Regions from separate parts of the Sinobacterium caligoides genome, predicted to be linked through region 1. Evidence: predicted binding sites of a transcription regulator. Region 1 holds the regulator's gene; the other holds the start of a gene.
What was found. The regulator FNR, encoded in region 1, switches genes on or off when oxygen is low (the NO sensors DNR and NnrR bind a similar motif). The targets are predictions, from matches to a motif close to TTGATNNNNATCAA.

Region 2: the regulator FNR is predicted to act here: its motif matches at 4,299-4,312, upstream of EDC56_RS05305 (condensation domain-containing protein).

What each region holds. Positions count from the first base shown of each region.
Region 1 is NZ_RKHR01000003.1:865,825-871,757, reverse strand. It holds gene EDC56_RS03980 (SDR family NAD(P)-dependent oxidoreductase) at 1-665, shown strand, start outside; gene EDC56_RS03975 (hypothetical protein) at 751-1,128, opposite strand; gene EDC56_RS03970 (hypothetical protein) at 1,246-1,782, opposite strand; gene fnr (fumarate/nitrate reduction transcriptional regulator Fnr) at 2,031-2,792, opposite strand; gene hemN (oxygen-independent coproporphyrinogen III oxidase) at 2,914-4,311, opposite strand; gene EDC56_RS03955 (OmpW/AlkL family protein) at 4,631-5,302, shown strand; gene EDC56_RS03950 (sulfite exporter TauE/SafE family protein) at 5,579-5,933, opposite strand, start outside.
Region 2 is NZ_RKHR01000003.1:1,187,192-1,193,124, reverse strand. It holds gene EDC56_RS05320 (class II fumarate hydratase) at 457-1,824, shown strand; TPP riboswitch at 1,984-2,072, shown strand; gene EDC56_RS05315 (TonB-dependent receptor) at 2,117-4,258, shown strand; gene EDC56_RS05305 (condensation domain-containing protein) at 4,597-5,901, shown strand; gene EDC56_RS05300 (condensation domain-containing protein) at 5,914-5,933, shown strand, end outside.

The DNA of each region.
Region 1 (5,933 bases):
TATTTGCTTTTGATCTTGAAGGCTTGACGCCATCAAGTGGAGATTTTGAGGTGTTGTGGGAGGAGATTGATGGGGTTGATATATTAATTAATAGCGGAGGTATAAGTCAGCGTTCAAAGGCGATGGATTGTATCGAGGAGGTCGACCGCCGGCTCATGGAGGTGAATTACTTTGGTACAGTGAGCCTCACTAAGTGGGTGGTAAATAAGTGGTTACAGCAGCCCCCAGCATTGCTCGAAAGGCGCCCAAGGGGAGAGGTGGTTACGTTGGCCAGTGTATCGGGAAAAATTGGCGCACCGATGCGCTCTGGTTATTGTGCCTCTAAACACGCGATTATTGGCTATATGGACTGCCTTCGCCCTGAGCTGGCTGGGGCAGGTATAAATATTCACGTCGTTAGTCCTGGTTGGGTAAGAACGGCGATTGCTGAAAATGCGTTAGCAGGTGACGCTCGATGTTACAACCGCAAGGACCGAGATACAGAAGGTGGTATTGCTGTTGAAAAGTTTGTTGTACAAATGATTGGGCAGTTAAAAAAAGGGCGCAAGGATATAGTCATTGCAGAAGGGAGGGCTCGTTTAGGGTATCACCTCAGGCGGTTATTCCCGGAAACCTTCCACACATTGTTGAATAGAATATATCGACATCAAGATGATGAGCACTGATTAAAGTAAGGTGTTGTTCGCGTCGAATGCTACTGTTCCTTGGGTGAGAAGAGTTGATGGTGCGGGTTGTTAAGTAGCACTTTTGCTAGGCAACGATAGGAGCTATACGGTGCTGGATACTGATCGGTATGTACATTTCCCAAGAGTTAAAGGCGTCACAGTTCAGTCTTATGGTGATATTGCCTTCAATTTTTACCGGTAATGTGAAACGCCATTGACCACGGCAGTCCGGGATGTTCAATGTTTTGGAGTGTTTGTCTAGTTTGACGATGTAGTATTCTTTTTTTTCGTATTCAAGGGTGTTGTTTAGTATGAGCTCGATTTGTTGTGTGAGGCGAAAGTGGAGGCTGTGGGAACCGATAGAGGCAAAGCATTGCGTAGGCGTGTTGAGTAGAAATAATAATAGCAATAAGCGCGTTGGATTGAGTGCCGATAGTGTTTTTATCGTGATAATTGACCCCATGCTGCACTCCCTGCAATAGCGTTGATTAATATGTTAAGCGATGGCTCGTTACAGCTGGTTTAATGATGCGCCCTATAGTGTTTCAGTCTGCCGGATGTAAAGAGAAAGGTGTCTGTGCTATTTTCGCCGTTCGCTAGAAGCCTTTATCGGCTGTTTTATCGGTCGTCTAGTTTCACCGACAAGTCTGCGATAACAGTTGATAAAGGTTGTTTTATCTTGTAACGGACCGTGCTCGAATAGCTGGGCCCATAATTCACCCATGCTACTGACGTCTTCATCAATTGGCAGGTTGTTCGTTTCATTGTGGTACTGATAGATCATCCAAGCGATAGCGGTACTATAGGAAAGGTTTGTACGAAGTTCGATATCAGGGGATGTTAGGAAGTGGTGCTGACTGGCTAGGCCGCGCACCTTACTGGCGAGATTAGGTCTGAATGCAAGATAGTTATCCCATACCTCCCGGTGAGCTTGCGGGGTAATTTGGAAAAGGCCTAGGCCATCTGGCATGGAGTGGTGGCTATGGCTAAGACTAAAGTGGGACTCGAGTGCCGCGGTCCCCAATAGTAACTTTACCGCTCCTTCAGACTCGACATCCAAGGCGCTGAGGGTCGGGCGAATAACGTAGTGCTCTAATTCTTCGGCTGATAGACTCATAATAAACGATGCCATTAACGTCCCTAGTGTGGGTCGGTCAAACCTACCGCTTAAAAATAGCATAGTCAGCGAAAATACAAGGCGCTAGCTGGGGTGATGAAATAATTACAAAATAATTTGGAGTCAATTAATGCTGGTGTATTGCTGAGTGTAATTATAATGCGTGTTGTAAGAAATTCGGTTGTCAGTAGGCATAAAAAAGCGCCGACTATAAAGTATAGACGACGCCTTTGGTTGACCTGTTGCGGTTAGGCTTCTGAGGTGACGATGCCGCGCAGTTGATCGATGTCGAGAATGGTGATCTCTTTGTTGTTTACCTCTAGTGTTCCGTTCTTCTGGAAGCGGCTAAATACACGACTGACAGTTTCAACCGTTAGACCCAGATAGTTGCCGATATCGGTGCGTGACATAGGCAGGCGGAATGAAGTCGGGGAGAGTTTGCGTGCAGCGTTGCGGTCAGAGATCGATAAGATCAGGGCGCTAATACGCTCTTCAGCAGTGTTTTTGCTAAGCAGAGTGATCAGCTGTTGATCTTGAATGATCTCTTGGCTCATGAGTGAGAAGAGGTGGCGCTGCATGCTTGGGAAGCGAGAGCTCAGTGCTTCTGCGTCCTCGAATGGGATCTCACAAATGGCTGCAGTTTCGAGTGCTTTAGCTGAAACGCTGTGCTTGTTTTGGCTGATCCCGTCGAGGCCGATAATTTCGCCTGGGAAATAGAAGCCTGTAACCTGCTCTTTTCCGTCATCTGTTAGACGATAGGCTTTAACGAAGCCAGAGCGGATGGCATAGATAGCGGTGAAATTATCATTCTCACGAAATACGTGCTCGCCTTTACGTAAAGGCTTGTTGCGATGAATGACGCGATCAAGAGAATCAAGATCGGGCTCTTGAAGAGCAATAGGTAGGCAAATGCTATTAAGGCGACAGTTACCGCACTTAGTCTGGAATGCGCTTCGGCAAGAAACAGGATTGTTTTTTTCCGAGAGGTTTTCAGCCATAATCTGTTGCATTTTTTCTCCTTCTTCATATCTAAGTTGCCTTAAACGGCTAAATAGTACTGAAGTATCTTTGTAGAATAGTGACAAATATTGCGCTGCTGATGGCAGAGCCATCAGCAGCGCTAAAATTGTTCTACATGGCTTTGGAGAATTTTGTCCCCCCAGCGTTGTTTTTGCTGAGGTACTCGTCAAATACCATGCAGATCTGTCGTAACATTAATCGACCGGTGTCAGTTACCGTAATTAATGCGTCGCTGAGTTCGATCAAACCATCTTCTTCGAACTCGCTTAAGCGAGGCATTAAGTAATTGAACTCTTCATCAAATTTAATACTGAAGAGTAGTTCAATATCTTGTATGTTCAATGCTAGTCGGCAGGCGAGAGACATGATGATCTCTCTATGCAGGGTATTTTTTACAGTAAGAGGGTAACCTTTAACAATAGGTAATTTCCCGCTGTTGACAAGGCGATAGTATTCTGTCAGATCTTTACTGTTTTGCGAGTAAGTGTCTGAAAACGATGTGATTGAAGACGACCCTAATCCTATTAAATCTGTTGCCAGACAGGTCGAATATCCCTGGAAATTTCTCTGTAAGCGTCCGTTAAAGCGTGCTTTTGCGAGTTCATCGTCCGGTTTTACAAAGTGGTCCATCCCAATGTATTCGTAGCCAGCATCGGTTAATGTGTTGCCGATGTGCTCCATGATGGCTAGCTTTTCCTGTCCAGTAGGAAGAGTGAGGCGATCAATGGAACGTTGGGTCTTAAATCGCTCCGGCAGATGGGCATAGTTGTAAACTGACAATCTGTCGGGGTTAAGTGCGATAACCGTTGCTAGGGTCTGTGTGAATGATGCAACTGATTGGTGGGGTAAACCATAAATCAGATCAAAACTTATAGAGTCAAAGCGATACTGACGAATGGACTTAAGAAGATCTTGAACCATGTCAACGCTTTGTTCGCGATTGATAGCCTTCTGTACCGGTGGGTGGAAGTCTTGAATACCAAGGCTAACTCGATTGAAACCGAGCCCTTTGAGCAGTGAAATATACTCGTCGTCGACCGTACGCGGGTCGAGCTCGATGGAGTATTCTCGGCTGTCGGCGGTACTCAGATTAAAGTGGCGACCGAGCGATACCATGAGCTCGGTCAGTTCGCTGGTCGACAAAAAAGTCGGGGTGCCACCACCGAAATGAAGCTGGGTGACGGGACGGTTAGCGTGTATCTCGCCGCGTAAGGCGATCTCTTTCTTCAGGTGTTCCAGGTATTCACGTGCCTTCGACTTATCGCGGGTGACTACTTTATTACAAGCGCAGTAATAGCAGATGTTCTCGCAGAAAGGGATGTGAATATAAAGCGAGATGGGGGCGATGCTACTCTTTTCGTTGGTAGCGACCTGCATATATTGTTCGTGAGCAAAGTCGTCGTGAAAGAGGTTCGCGGTAGGGTAGGAGGTGTAGCGCGGTCCAGAGACGTCGTACTTTTTGATGAGGGCGTGATCCCAGTGGATCGCGGCGTGATTCTCAATAGACATGACTCATTCCCGTGTAAAACTGAAGGTGGACCTACTCTTGGCCTATTATCTGGGCTGAGGTCGGCGGTGTGTATGCGCTGCGTCAACAATGCACTTCTTTAACGAAACGCTAACAGTTGGTCATTTTTGCCGTTTTATTCGTCTAAACGGACGATCCACAGACACTTATAAAGTGTTAAGGTTTCCTTCAATTCGACGAACAGCTGTTAACTTTGATGCAGCACAAGATCGCCTACAAAATGTAGGGGTATTATCTTACTATACGTTTTATAAAATTCTAACCCACTGTTTCATATTAAATTTGATAAGGATGAAGAACATGAGTTTTAACGTCAAAGCGCTACTGATGAGCGCCGCCGTTGCCGCCGTTGTTGCCCCTGCCGCTCAGGCTTTAGAGGGTGGTGATATGATCGTGCGTTTTGGTGCTGTTAAGGTTGCTCCTAATGTCGATAGTGGTCCGGTATCGTTAAATGGCGCTCCTACATTTAAGGGCGTAGAAGTGAGTGATGATACTCAATTTGGTATTTCCGGCACCTATATGTTGGCACCTACCGTGGGTATCGAGCTGTTAGCTGCGACACCGTTTGAGCATGACATTACCTTAGAAGAGGGCGTTAAGGTCGGTTCAACCAAGCACCTGCCGCCGACGTTGAGCGTGCAGTACTACCCGCTAGGTGCCAGCCAGAGTAAGTGGCAGCCATACTTGGGGCTAGGTGTTAACTACACCACTTTCTTCAGCGAGAGTGTTGACCCTGAGTTGGAAGCAGCATTGGGCGCTCCGGCGGAAATGGAGTTAGATGACTCGTGGGGCTTGGCTGGGCAGGTCGGTGTCGATTACTACATCAATGATAAATGGTTGATCAACGCGTCGGCAATGTATGCTGACATTAATACCTCGGCAACCATCACGGCTGATAATGGTAACGTTGCTAAGGTCGATGCCGACTTGGACCCTTGGGTTTATCGTTTGAATGTTGGTTATAAGTTCTAAGATACTTAAGCTTTAAGTATTAAGGCTAAATCACCGCGGAGTTATTTGGGCGGTGATTTAGTGCTGATTACGGTTGTTACAAGTTTGTAGTTACAAGCTATAGAAACAATGGTGATCTTTTAGAATGTTTTAGATCTAACAGGAAGTTTACTAAAGCGTGTAGATAGCGCTATAAATAGGTCTGTACCGATAAGTTATCTTCTTTTGGTACACCATCTCGGTCTCCTCTATGCCGCCGCTTAGTCTTCTCTAGCGGCGGTTTTATCTTTTTGGCTGTTAGCCGCACTTCATCATACCGCCGCACTTCATCATGCCGCCGCACTTCATCTCGCCCGCTCGTTTCATTGATGGTTCATCATTCCCGCTCATGTTTGTCATCGAGTGATTCATCGAGACGAATGATAGGGTTAACAGCCCCATGGCAACAATTAATAGACCGGCAATAATGCGTAGCCAGCGTTTCTGCATCCAGTGTTTGACGCTTTGGGAAAAGAGTGTCGTTGTCAGCATGACCGGCAGGGTACCAAGGCCGAAGCAGAACATGAGCCAAGATGACTGTAGCGCGGAGCCGCTACTGACGGCCCATATAAGGGCGCTATAGACGAGCCCGCAGGGAAGCCAGCCCCAGAGT
Region 2 (5,933 bases), 320 kb from region 1:
TTTGTTTTGCGTGTCTCGTAGCAAGTTTGATTTGTGTTTTTTCTTTGTTGTGTTTATTCATATTTTTTCTTCTATTTTGTTTTTTATGTAGTGGCTTGCTCTGTTTTTTAATGTTGTGAATGCTGCTTTTTCATAAAGCCCACCAGCGTTGGTCAATGCTGAGGCGTTTTTAGTAATGGAGTAATGGAGTAATGGAGTAATGGAGTAATGGAGTAATTGAGTAATTGAGTAATGGAGTAATTGAGTAATGGAGTAATCGAGTACTTTAGGCGTTAACGACAGTCGTCGTTGCCTGTCTCAGTGAAAATAATCCGTAGTGCTTGCGTCTGCGTATTTTTTGCCCATGCTTTAATCTAGTGGGGTGATCAATCAGGTTGCTTTCTGGCCTCGCTTGATCAAGCTTGGTCGTAGTGGATCGTGATAAGCTGTTTAGCATCGATAACAATGGAGGCGAGTATGGCAACACGTAGAGATCGCGATAGCATGGGCGAGGTCGAGCTTCCTGCCGAGGCCTTGTACGGCGCACAGACCCAGCGGGCGGTGAATAACTTTCCGATCAGTGGTAAAACCCTGCCGGAGGCTTTCATACGTGCGCTGTTGATGGCGAAGGCGGCGGCCGCCAAGGCCAACGCCTCACTTAAGTTACTGCCGGCGGATATTGCTGCGGCGATCGCCGAGGCGGCGGAACAGTTACTTGCCGATGAACAGTTGATGCGCCACTTCCCCGTCGATATCTTTCAGACCGGCTCCGGCACTAGCACCAATATGAATGCCAACGAGGTGTTGGCGACACTGGCCTCGGAGATTGCCCTGCAGCGTGTGCACGCCAACGATCATGTCAATTATGGCCAGAGTAGCAACGATATCATTCCCTCCTGTATCCACATCAGTGCCGTGGTGGCGCTACAGGCGAAACTGTTGCCTGCGCTACAGCATCTGAAGGAGGTGATTGAGCACAAGGCAGCCAGCGTCGATCACCATATTAAAACCGGTCGTACGCATCTGATGGATGCGATGCCGGTGCGCCTGAGCCAGAGCCTGTTGAGCTGGGCGACACAGGTCAGCCAGAATATCGAAATGATTCAGCTGGTGGTACCGAAGCTGTTGACGCTGGCGCAGGGCGGCACCGCCGTCGGTACGGGTATTAATGCGGATAAACAGTTTGCTGCCGAGTTTAACAATCAGCTTAGTCTGATGACCGGTTTGGCCTTTTCACCGGCCGACAACTTCTTTAGCCACATTAGCAGCCAAGATCTGGCGGTCAGTCTATCGGGCCAGCTGAAGATGACGGCGGTGACAATGATGAAGATCGCCAATGATTTGCGTTGGATGAACTCGGGGCCTTTAGCAGGGATTGCGGAGATTCAGCTGGAGGCATTGCAGCCAGGCTCGTCGATTATGCCGGGCAAGGTCAACCCGGTGATCCCGGAGGCGGCGGCGATGGTGGCGGCACAGGTGATCGGCAATGATGCGGCCATCACCGTCGGCGGTCAGGCGGGCAATTTCGAACTCAATGTGATGTTACCGATGATAGCCGATAATCTACTATCGAGTATCGGGCTGTTGGCGAATGCCAGTGAGTTGCTCGCAGACAAGGCGATTGCCACCTTTACTGTGAATGAGCAGCAGCTGCAAAAGACACTGGCGCGAAACCCTATTCTGGTCACCGCGTTAAACCCCGTTATTGGCTATAGCAAGGCGGCGGAGATCGCTAAGAAAGCCTATCAGCAGGGGCGGGACATCGTCGACGTGGCGGAAGAAGAGACAGAGCTGAGCCGACAGCAGTTAATGGGGTTATTAGATCCGGCCAAGCTGACCCAGTAGTAATATGGCCATAGCGGCAGCAGATAATAGCGGAGGAGGCGACATAGCTGAGACAGAAATGCCTGCCGCATGACTTATCTGTTAGTTGCTTAGTGATAAAATTTTAGCTGCATTAAGGAAAAGCCGCTGTTTTTAGCTACAATATGCCTTATCTATTAAGACGATCCTTAGGGGCGGCGCGAGCCTGAGAAGCACCCTTAGTACCTGATCCAGATAATGCTGGCGTAGGAAGAGGTGTTCACTCGTTCCTGCGCGCCTGTGCTATCTGGTTCTCTCTCTATTCGGAACCACCATGACACGATTGAATCGACACGCCTTGTATCTCGCCGTATTGGCCGCCAGCAGCTATCAACCCCTCCACGCCGAAGAGTTTGCCTTGGAGGAGGTGATTGTCACCGCTAACTTCCGCGAGGCGAGCCTGCTCGACAGCCCAGCCAGTGTCAGCGTTGTTGATGTGGCCGATATTGAATCGCGTGGCGCGCAGCACCTGCAGGATGTGTTAAATCTGTCGCCGAATGTTAACTTCTCGTCGGGGGCGTCGCGTGCGCGTTTCTTGCAAATGCGTGGCATTGGCGAGCTCGAGCAGTTTGTCGATCCGAAGCACTTCCCCTCGGTCGGCGTCACCGTCGACGGTATCAGCCTTAACGGCAACGCCAACGCGGCGATGCTAATGGATACCGAACAGGTCGAGGTGTTGCGAGGCCCACAGGGCACACGCTTTGGTACCAACGCACTGGCTGGCATGGTCAACATCACCTCCGCCGCGCCAACAGAAGAGTTTGAAGGCTTTGTCACCGGCGGCGTTGCCAACTACGGTGGTGCCGAGCTCGGTGCTGCGGTGTCGGGGCCGTTGACCGATAACCTGCTCGGCCGCCTCGCCGTGCAGCACCAGCGCAGCGACGGCTATATGGAGAACGACTACCTGGGCCGCGACAATACCAATAACATCGATGAGAGCTCGGCGCGGGGCAAGCTGCGCTGGCTAGCCGGCGATGATGCGGTGATCGACTTCACCGCGATGAGTTTTCACAGTAATAACGGCTATGACGCTTACTCCCTCGATAACGACTTCCATACCCAGTCGGACCAGCCGGGTCACGACCGCGTCGACTTCGATGCCTTGGCGATGAACGGCACCTGGTCGCTCAGTGACGATTACGACCTCAACATCATCAGCAGCTGGAGCCAATCGGAAAACGATTACAGCTACGATGAAGACTGGTCGAACCCGCACATCTGTGATGGCGTTGCGAGCTGTGAGTGGTTCTCGAATACCGATAGCCTGCAGCGTGACACCCAGACGATCGATCTCGATGCGCGCCTGCTCAGCACCGGTGCACTCGATGTGGCGGGTGATTACCAGACCGTCTTTGGTGTCTACGGCCAGCACAGAGAGCAATCGTTAGAGCGTTACTACTATGACGAGTTCAACAGCGATTACGATAGTCAGCGCCTCGCCGCCTACGGCCAGATCGATTACATGCTGACCGATAGTCTGCACCTGATTGCCGGTCTGCGTGGCGAGCGCTTCAGCGACGATTATAGCGATCTCAATGTCTATGGCGGCCGCTTTAACAGTGATAACCGCGACAACCTGTACAGCGGCGAGCTGACCCTACAGTACTTTACTGCAAACGATAATCTTGTCTACGCCACCGTCTCCCGCGGCGAGAAGCCGGGCGGCGTGAATACCGAGGCCAGCTCCAGCTACCCGATGTTGCAGCCCGGTTATCAAGACTTCCTCCACAGCCGCCTGAGCTTTGAGAGCGAATCGTTACTGAATACCGAGCTGGGCTTCAAGGGCACCTTCATCGATGATCGCCTGCAGCTGCGTGCCGCGGTGTTTTATATGCAGCGTGACAATGCTCAACTGGAGAGTTGGTTGACAGCGTACGATAACAACAATCAGTTTCACTGGGTCGGCTTACTCGATAACGCCGGCCGTGCGAGCAACTACGGTGCCGAGTTAGAACTCGACTTTGTTGCGACCGAACAGCTGTCACTGTTCGCCAGCCTTGGTCTATTGCGCACCAATGTCGATGGCATGACGGTCTACGACCTCGATCAGGAGGCCTTTGTTGAAGTCAACGATCGGGAGCAGGCGAAGTCACCGCGCTATCAATACAGCGTCGGTGCCCAGGCACAGTTTACTGAGCGCCTGAGTGGCCGTATTGAGTTAGAGGGCAAGGATCAGCAGTACTACGGCTATTACCACGACAACACCTTGGATGCCTACGACCTGCTTAACGCCAGCGTTAGTTATCAACAGGGCCCTGTGGAGCTGACACTCTGGGCGCGCAACCTGACCAATGAAGAATACGCCGTACACGGTTTGTACTTCGGTAACGACCCGCGCAACGGCTACATGCCTCAGCAGTTCAATCAACAGGGTGAACCCCGTACCTTTGGTATTAACGGTCGTTATAACTTCTAATAGCCACTGCATAGGCGCTGACATGTGAATGCAGCGCCTGTTGTTCAATATCAATTTGGCCGTACCGTTATCGTGCGGCTTAATCTGTTTTCCCATCGCTATTGTTAAAAGCGAGAGAATATCGCTCGGTGTACATCCTGTGTTCATACTCTTTGGGGTGATGAATTGTTTAGTTTATCGTATTGGCAACGTCGTGGGTTTATTGCTTGGCTGTTTAATGTGAAATGATACATATCACGGTAAGAGGCTAATACCGAAGATTCTCTAAGGATAGGGAAAGAGGTATCTGTGCTCATTGTATCTAATGTTCTAAGTGGTTAATTAAAAGGGATTTTAAAATGCGTCAACTCGGTCAACGCGAGGCTAAGCAAGCCATCGCCCACCAAGATAATCACGGTCTCATGCAGATCAGCAATGTCGCGACCATTAAGGGGGTGGTGTCAGCAGAAAAATTACTGCGTGCCGTACACTGTGCCTATCAACAGCATCCGTTTCTTCGTGCGCGCATTGAATTTGAAGGGGGTTGTTGGCAATTTTTTTATGACGTTGCTTTTGATTCTGTACAGCATACTTATGAAAGTAAGAAGCGTGCTTCTATAGAGACAGAGATGGCTGCTGAGATGAAGAATATTATCGCGCAGGATAAGTACTTGTGGCGTACACGCTTGGTTAATATTGCTGGAACCGATCAAAGCTACTTTATTTTAACGACGCATCACAGTATGACAGATGGTATAGCCTGCTTTTCGCTGATTAACGATATATTAGGTTATTACAACGCTATTGCTGCCGGTAAAGAGGTTGTTATTGAGTCGTTTCCCGAAAGAGGCTGCCTAGAAGATTACTATGTGCAGTCAGCGAATGTGCGTGACATGAGTGATGTCGAAAAAAACAGGGAGGCGTCCATATGGCCAGTAGCAGAACCCGCTTTATTGCAGCAACGAATGCCGTTGATAAAGGAGTTAGTGTTTTCTGGGGCAGATGTTGCTGCGCTGCTATCAATGTGTCGAGCCTCAAAGGTAACGCTGAATGGCTTGTTGAGCGCGTTGATTTTTAGGGCTTCTTTCAATGTCGAAAATGCACCAACCTTCATCAAGAGCTCAGTGCCGATAAATGTTCGATCAAAAATGGTCGGTGGATTAGATAGCAGGGAGCTCGGTGCATTTTTTGATGCAGGATTTATTTTAGCGGACAAAAATAACACGGATGACTTGTGGCTGATGTCAAGAGACTCGCAAGCTCAGTATCAGTGTAGCGTGGGGTATAATGATGATATTTCCTATGATGAACTTATGGCGTTTCTTGCCCGGCTAGGTAATGAGGCAGGCTCTTGTTTCGGCCAGCACATTATAATTTCAAACCTCGGACGCTTAAGTGCAGCGTTTCAGCAAGGTGATTTGGCATTGATTGACTACCGCTTTAATGCATCAATATATCCAGCAAACTTCTTTTTGATGTTTGCGGCATCCACAGTTAATGACTCGCTGACTTGTAACTTTAACTTTACTCGGCCCCTTGTTAGCGAAGAGACGGCGATACGATTTGTAGAGCAGTTTGGTGATGAGGTTAAGCAGTTAGTGGCTGCTTTTAAAAATAATGCTAAGCCTGTCGGGGTGAAACCGGCTGTGGACAGCGTAACTTGAAAAGGAGTGAACATGCGTCAACTCGGTCAGCG